2 regions of the Enterobacter adelaidei genome follow, and region 1 is predicted to be linked to the other one. Evidence: predicted binding sites of a transcription regulator. Region 1 holds the regulator's gene; the other holds the start of a gene.
What was found. The regulator LexA, encoded in region 1, represses DNA repair genes until DNA is damaged. The targets are predictions, from matches to a motif close to TNCTGTATGTACATACAGNA.

Region 1 (4,287 bases):
GTGCTGTGCCACCTGTTTGACCAGCCAACCCATACATCAGCCATGTTTATCTGCGACCGCTGCGGCGTGGTAAAAGAAGAAGGGGCTGAAGGTGTTGAAGACATTATGCATACGCTGGCGGCCAAAATGGGCTTTGCCTTGCGTCATAATGTTATTGAAGCACATGGGCTGTGTTCTGCCTGTGTCGAGGTGGAATCATGCAGCCATCACGATAAGTGCCAGCACGACCACACAATCGTTGTGAAGAAAAAACCTCGCTAGCAATGAAAAAGGCGGCTCATGGCCGCCCTAAAGGTGTACTTCCTTGTACTTTCGGGTATAACCCGGTTACCAGCGGTAGTCGTTGCGTTTTTCCCAGTCGCCAACTTCCTTTTCCGCCTGGTCTTTTGCGTAGCCGTAGCGTTCCTGGATTTTACCGACAAGCTGATCGCGTTTACCTTCAATGACGGTCATATCGTCATCTGTCAGCTTCCCCCACTGCTCTTTCGCTTTACCTTTGAACTGCTTCCAGTTGCCGCTGATTTCGTCTTTATTCATCATCGTGTCCTCTTGTTAAGCGTCGGGTCGCAACGTCCGTTACGTTCTTTTCTGCTGGACGTGATAATAATTGTAGTTAAGGATTCTGCAGCTATTTTGATATTCGGAATCTTTAACCGTCACGATATATCGTGATGGGAAGGAAACCAGGTATTATTTCGCCAGTGACGGCGCCAGATAAAGGCCAGAGACAGGCCCCGCAACGAGAGGAAAACGGCCAACGCCAGCCACAAACCATGATTGCCAAGCCAGGGAAGCGTCAGCAGCGTCAGACCAAACCCTGCAGCTGCCACCGCCATACTGTTACGCATTTCGGCTCCGCGCGTAGCCCCAATGAACATGCCGTCCAGCAGATAACACCAGACACCGACCACCGGTAAGATCACCTGCCAGATGAGATAGTGGCTCGCCAGTTCACGCAGTGTGGGAAGTGAGGTGAGTAATGCAATGATCTGCTCGCCAAAAACGGCATAAACCAGCGCAAATGCCAGTGCCACCAGCCCTGACTGACGACAGGCTGCCCGCCAGACATCCTGAAGCTGCCCGCTTTCGCGCGCGCCGTACGCCTGCCCGGAATGTGCTTCCACAGCATAGGCAAAACCGTCCAGCGCGTAGGCGGTAAAGGTCAGCAGCGTCATCAATACGGCATTGACCGCGACGATGTCTGGCCCCAGCCGAGCCCCGAAAACCGTCAGCGCGCCAAAACAGAGCTGAAGGAGAAGTGAGCGCAGCATGATGTCACGGTTGAGTGCCAGCAGCTTACGGATATTGCCGCGCCATGCGGTTTTGAGTAGCGCAAGAGAGATCCCGCGCATCGCCAGCACGCGCCAGACCATCCACATACCGATGATAAAAGTCCCGTATTCGGCAATTGCCGTCGCCAGTGCAGCCCCCTGCACGTTCATATGCAGACCCATTACCAGCCAGACATCAAGCACAATGTTGAGAAGGTTTCCCACCACCAGCAAAATGACGGGCGCGCGGGCATACTGCACGCCCAGTAACCACCCCAGCAGAACCAGGTTAGCCAGTGATGCCGGCGCACTGAGCCAGCGAATTTCCAGGAAACGTTTCGCCTGCTCCAGCACCGCCTCGTTACCGCCAACGATGTGAAGCGCGAGGTCAATCAGGGGCGAGCGCAATACAACGATTAATACTCCCGCACCAAGCGCCAGAATGAGCGGCTGCACCAGCGCGCGGGCCAGGCGCAGCGGATCTCTGGCACCATACGCCTGTGCCGTGAGCCCGGTGGTACTCATGCGCAAAAAGAGCAGCAGCATAAACAGGAAGCTGGTTGCCGTCGCGCCAATCGCCACGCCGCCAAGATAAACAGGTGAATCCAGATGACCAATAACAGCAGTATCGACCAGACCCAGCAAGGGCACGGTAATATTGGAGAAAATCATCGGCAGTGCAAGACGCCACAATGCCTTATCTGATGCCGTCAGCAGTGACATGAAAAATACCGGGAGAGGTAAAGGAAGCAGGCTACAGCAACGCCGTAGCCTGTCAGGAAGAGATTACAGCCATTCGCCGTTGCGAATCACCCCTACTGCCAGCCCTTCGATAGAGAAGTTCTGTTCGCGAAGATCCACCACAATCGGGGAGAATTCGCTGTTTTCAGGCAGCAGCTGTACGGTATTACCCTGTTTTTTCAGACGCTTAACGGTCACTTCGTCATCAATACGCGCGACCACAACCTGGCCGTTTCGCACATCCTGCGTTTTGTGAACCGCAAGCAGATCACCGTCAAGAATACCGATGTCTTTCATCGACATGCCGCTTACGCGCAGCAGGAAATCAGCGCTCGGTTTAAACATCCCCGGATCGACCTGGTAGTGGCCTTCAATATGCTGCTGTGCCAGTAAAGGCTCACCGGCAGCAACACGCCCCACCAGCGGAATGCCCGTCTCTTCTTCCACCAGCAGGCGGATACCGCGTGACGCGCCCGAAACAATCTCAATCACGCCCTTACGCGCCAGCGCTTTCAGGTGTTCTTCGGCAGCATTCGGAGAACGGAAGCCCAGACGCTGAGCGATTTCCGCACGCGTGGGTGGCATACCCGTCTGGCCGATATGATCCCGGATGAGATCAAACACCTCTTGCTGCCTGGTCGTTAACGCTTTCATTCCGCCCCCTGGGTGTATATACAGTTATGCTGTGAGTATATACAGTCAAAGGCGATTTTGGAACCAAAAACTGCACAAAAAACCAGGGACTTAATTATTCCTCGAGGCTCATCGGAAATGTGACCAAAGCAGCGTGACCCAGGTAATGACCGCAGTAATAATCGCCAGCAACACGGCAGCGGAACCCATGTCTTTTGCCCGGCCAGAGAGCTCGTGGAAATCTGAGCCAATCCGGTCAACAACGGCCTCAATAGCGCTATTGAGAATTTCCACTATCATCACCAACAGTACGGAGCCGATCAGAAGAACGCGTGTTATTGCATCAATATCAAGGAAGCAGGCGATAATCACCGCGATGATAGCGGCGACGCCCTCCTGGCGAAAGGCGGCTTCATTGATCCACGCGGCACGGAAACCTTTCCAGGAATAGCCGGCGGCTTTGATGATTCGGGTTAACCCAGTGGTATTATTGGCCATTAAAAGAACCTTTTATTGGAAATAGCGTCAGTAACTAGAGTGGCAGCGCGTTTCGCTGCCGCCTGAAGTATGACGGGTAACAACAGAAATTTTGCGCGCTTTCTGTTATCCTTGCGCCGCAATTGCATTATTAACCAGAGGCTTTACATCGTTTATGTCCGGCTGGCCACGAATTTACTACAAATTACTTAATTTACCATTAAGCATCCTGGTAAAAAGCAAGTCTATCCCAGCAGAACCCGCGCTGGAATTAGGGCTCGATACGTCGCGCCCCATTATGTACGTTTTGCCTTATAACTCGAAGGCAGACTTACTGACGCTTCGCGCCCAGTGCCTGGCGCATGACTTACCTGACCCGCTTGAACCGCTAGAAGTTGACGGAACTCTGCTGCCGCGCTACGTGTTCATTCACGGTGGACCGCGCGTGTTTACCTATTACACGCCAAAAGAAGAGTCCATCAAGCTGTTCCATGACTATCTCGACCTGCACCGCAGCAATCCTGATCTGGATGTGCAGATGGTGCCAGTTTCGGTGATGTTTGGTCGTCGCCCGGGTCGTGAAAAAGGTGAAGAGAATCCACCGCTGCGCATGCTTAACGGCATCCAGAAGTTCTTCGCGGTCTCCTGGCTGGGACGCGACAGCTTTGTGCGTTTCTCCCCTTCCGTTTCGCTGCGTCGAATGGCGGACGAGCATGGCACCGACAAGATCATCGCGCAAAAACTGGCGCGCGTAGCGCGTATGCACTTCGCCCGTCAGCGCCTCGCTGCCGTTGGGCCGCGTCTCCCGGCGCGTCAGGATCTGTTCAACAAGCTGTTGGCCTCCAAAGCGATTGCCCGTGCCGTCGAAGACGAAGCACGCAGCAAGAAGATTTCACATGAGAAAGCCCAGCAGAACGCCATTGCACTGATGGAAGAGATTGCAGCGAACTTCTCTTACGAGATGATTCGTCTGTCCGATCGTATTCTCAGCTTTACCTGGAACCGTCTCTATCAGGGCATCAACGTCCATAACGCCGAGCGTGTACGCCAACTGGCGCATGATGGCCATGAAATTGTCTATGTCCCCTGCCACCGCAGCCACATGGACTACCTGCTTCTCTCCTATGTGCTTTATCACCAGGGGCTGGTACCGCCGCATATCGCG
Region 2 (4,287 bases), 1.7 Mb from region 1:
GCACCTGATGCTTTCCCTCGATGACCGCATTGCCGACCTGGTGACAGAAGGGGTGGATGTCGCAATACGACTAAGCAGTGAGCCTCCTCTGGCGCATGCGGCTCGCGTGCTGGCACGTGTTGAAACCGCGCTGTTTGCCGCCCCCGAATTTCAGGCGGTGCACAGCGTCAGCGAGCTGGCGACGCTGCCACATGTACGATTTAGCGGCATCCCGCTGGATGCCCCATTGCGGCTGCTTTCTCAGGAAGAGACCCTCGACGTGAAGGTGAATACCGTTTTCCGCGCCAATACCAGCGACGCGCTATTACAGGCGCTGGAGTCAGGCATCGGAATCGGAGGCATGCAGCTACCGCTTGCGGCCAGAGCATTGAAAAATGGCACACTGGTGCCGATCTTACCCGCCTGGCGGTTACCCGACCGATTCCTCTATGCCGTTTTCCCTGATGCCCGCTTTATTCCACAGCGCGTCCGACGTGTCGTCAGCGTGATTGAGCAATTACTGCCTGAGATCATGAAGAAAAACTGAACATTCCCCCCGCAAATCACGTGCACTTTTTGACCATAAGGAATAGAGTATTTTCACCGTATCCTCTTCTTTATGGAGCACATATGCCCGATTACAGTTTCTTCAGGAAAGGCCCGGATCTCGTTGCGATCGAGAGCGCAAACATCGATGCAGCTTCTCAGCTGACCGCTCAGGGGTTTGAAAAGCAGTTTGAGGAGATCAGCGCTGCGGATGAAAAAACGGCGCTTACCCGCTTTGCTGATATCCATAAAAATAATGACATCGATCGCCATAACTTCCTGGCAGGTGCGGGCCAAATGCCGTTGATCGGCGTGCTGACGGCGGCGGCAACCTGGTTGACGCAAAAGAAATAACGCAGGAGTACTCTACCTCGCCACCGGCAAATCCGCGTACCGCGTGGTATAAGCCGGAGACAGCATCTCGCGTTTCATTGCCCAGGATTTCTCAATCCCCTGCCCGGCAAACCATATCTTCCCTTTGCCGGAATGATTGACGCTATCGATCATGTCCATCAGTGCCGCACTGTTGACGCGCAGACGGTTATCGTCAAACAAATTAAGCTGGGCGACACCTGTACTGAAAAAGTCCGCCAGCATCACCCCCGCTTTCATGTAGCGATACCCGTCAAGCCATATACGCCCCAGCGCCTCCGTGGCAGCACGGATGATATCGCGTGAGTCGTTGGTCGGCGTCATCAGGATGGTTGAAGCCTGATTGCCGTAATAAATTTCGTTGTCGGCATGAGGGCTAGTGCGCAAAAACACGCTGATAAAGCGGCAGTATTGATGCTCGCCGCGTAGTTTTTCTGCGGCACGTTCCGCGTAGGCACAAATGGCCTGATGCATCTCTTCGTATTGCGTAATCCGGTGTCCAAACGAACGGCTACAGATAATTTGCTGCTTTGTAGGAGTAAACTCTTCCAGATCAAGGCAGGGTTCGCCGCGAAGCTCTCGCACCGTGCGCTCCAGTACCACGTTAAAATGTTTACAAATGACCCAGGATGAGGCATCCGCCAGCGCCAGTGCCGTGGAGATCCCCATTGCATTAAGTTTTTTCGTGATGCGCCGTCCAACGCCCCACACCTCGTCTACCGGTACATTCGCCAGCAGTTTGCGCTGCCGCTCGCGATCCGATAAATCAACCACACCGCCAGTGCCCGACCACCGCTTGGCCGCATAGTTGGCCAGCTTCGCCAGCGTTTTTGTCGGAGCAATACCGACGCCAACAGTTAAGCCCGTATTTTTAAGTATCTGTGCGCGCATCTGACGACCAAACGCTTCCAGCGACATGCAGTGGCTGACACCTGACACATTCACGAACGCTTCATCAATGGAATAGATCTCTATTGCCGGGGCAAGATCGGTCAGGATTTGCATTACCCGGCTGCTGAGATCGGCATAGAGCGCATAATTCGAACTAAAGACGTATACCCGGGAGGGGTAGCTCTTCTCTTTGAATTTGAAATAGGGCTCACCCATTTTTATACCGAGCTGCTTTGCCTCCCGCGACAGCGAAATAATGCAGCCGTCGTTATTCGAAACCACTACGATGGGCTTCCCCTTCAGATCGGGACGGAACACCTTCTCACAGGAGGCATAGAAACTATTCACATCAACCAGCGCGAACATGTTTATGCGTTTTGAGCGTGTGAGTGACGACACCGAAGATTTGCAGCTCCTCTTCGGACTGAAAGGTAATCGGCTGATAGCGGACATTATGTGGCAGGAGTCTCAGGACCGGACGGGTCTGCAACTCCTTCACGGTAAATTCACCGGCGACCGACGCCACCACAATATCGCCATGTTCAGCATTTAACGAGCGATCAACCACCAGCAGATCGCCGTCGCCGATCCCGACGCCAATCATCGAGTCTCCGCTCACCTTGACGAAATAGGTTGCACTCGGGTGTCTGACCGCCAGTCTGTTGAGATCGAGACGATCCTCCACATAATCCTGCGCAGGGCTTGGGAAACCACAGGCAACACGCTCCAAAAATAAAGGTAATTCAATGTATTGATTTGGATGATAAGAAAAGAGAGTGCTCATAAATGCCTTTCTCGCCATATACTGTATATAAATACAGTATTACGGATATTGACCCAGGATCAAGGTCATTTCCGCAGACGATCCCAAACGCATTGAAGTTTGAGCGGATTTAATTCAGCAGCAGCGTCTGTAGATTACTCCACCACCACTTTCACCTTCGGCTTCGACAACAAAATTTGGATAAGCCTGGTAAAAGGAACCGGTTTAAAAAAGTAGTACCCCTGCTGAAAGACGATGTGATTGCGATTGAGGTAGTCTAACTGCGCCTTCGTCTCTACGCCTTCCGCTACAATGCTGATGGAGAGTTTACGCGCCAGATCCAGCACACAATCAAGGATGCGGGTTGAGTCCACGTGCTCGTTAACCCGGCTAACGAAGCTCTGGTCAATTTTGATATAATCAATATGCAGATCATGCAGATAAGAGAGTCCGGAATAGCCGGTGCCGAAATCATCCAGTGCAATGGCGAACCCTTTGTCATGGAGCACATTCAGGGTCTGGACAAGGTTCTCATCAATATCCAGCGGTTCCCGCTCTGTCACTTCGATCACCAGGTTCAGATCTTTTCTGACGAAACTATCCTTGTACTTCAGGCACTCATCCAGGAAGGTCGGCATCGCAATATGGGGAGCACTGAAATTCAACCCGACGTGAAACCCTTCCGGTAATTTCGTGGAAATCGCGTTCATCTGTGTCGCCACCTGCGCCATCAGGCTCTGCGTCAGCGGAACAATCAACCCCGATTTTTCGGCAATGGGAATGAATGTGGCCGGAGAAATATAACCCGCCTGCGGATGTTTCCATCTTGCCAGCACCTCTACGCCCCGCAACGTGCCTTCCCTGCCATTCACCACAGGCTGGTAAAACGGAACGATTTCCCCTCGGGCAATAGCGGTACGAAGTGACTCTTCAGGTAGCGTGTTTTTGTTCAGATATTTATACAAAACGTAAGCGGCAGTAGCGGACATCAGCAGTAAAAACAGCATGATGCCCGCCCCCTGTTCGATCAGCCTTTGTACGCTAAACAGAGGAGGAAGATTATATCTGACGCTATAGGGGTAATTTCCCGACCGGGCCTGCCCGGCCTGCGTTTCCTGGCGATGAGTGATGGTGAAATTGCCGGAAGCATCAAGAGCGTAACCGCCCACCACCAGTGCGTAATTAACATGCTCCAGAGGCGTACTCAGAGCGTCACGGATATGGCTATCGCTCACGCTGACTATAATACGCCTGGTGGCAAAGTGAGTCTGAAATAACAGAACCGGTCGTCCATTTACCGTATCGCTCGCCGGCGTGAGCAGTAATTCTGAAAAAGGTATACTGTCAATATTCAATAATAAAATCCGATTCCCCGGCAGAGAAGAACACCAGGGTTGCCCCTTTTTGAGAATGACGATGGTTCTGAGATGGGGTTGCAGAGCGGCCTCCGTACCAAGCTGATACTGCCCTTCTGCATCGCATCCTTTCGCAATAATTTCCGTCGCGGTTCTGGCTGCAACCCGTGCTTCATCAAGAATGGCATTGATATGGTTAACGGCGTATCTGGCTCCCGACGAGCTATCAACCCGAGCTGAATACCATAGCTGTATATTGAGGATAAAAATGCCTGCAATAAAAATAGCCACTGCTGTTATGACAGGAATAAAGACATTGCGCATTGTCATCTCTTTATATTTAGCGTTATCAGTACAAAGAGCATGGTCGACAACATTAAA

Region 2: the regulator LexA is predicted to act here: its motif matches at 2,592-2,611, upstream of umuD (translesion error-prone DNA polymerase V autoproteolytic subunit).

What each region holds. Positions count from the first base shown of each region.
Region 1 covers NZ_CP154353.1:307,161-311,447, reverse strand. The annotation lists gene zur (zinc uptake transcriptional repressor Zur) at 1-261, shown strand, start outside; gene AAHF05_RS01520 (CsbD family protein) at 328-537, opposite strand; partial or broken gene AAHF05_RS01515 (hypothetical protein) at 586-660, opposite strand; gene dinF (MATE family efflux transporter DinF) at 657-1,994, opposite strand; gene lexA (transcriptional repressor LexA) at 2,058-2,666, opposite strand; gene AAHF05_RS01500 (diacylglycerol kinase) at 2,775-3,143, opposite strand; gene plsB (glycerol-3-phosphate 1-O-acyltransferase PlsB) at 3,298-4,287, shown strand, end outside.
Region 2 covers NZ_CP154353.1:2,017,759-2,022,045, reverse strand. The annotation lists gene AAHF05_RS09920 (LysR family transcriptional regulator) at 1-526, shown strand, start outside; gene AAHF05_RS09915 (hypothetical protein) at 610-879, shown strand; gene umuC (translesion error-prone DNA polymerase V subunit UmuC) at 892-2,154, opposite strand; gene umuD (translesion error-prone DNA polymerase V autoproteolytic subunit) at 2,138-2,572, opposite strand; gene AAHF05_RS09900 (EAL domain-containing protein) at 2,707-4,230, opposite strand.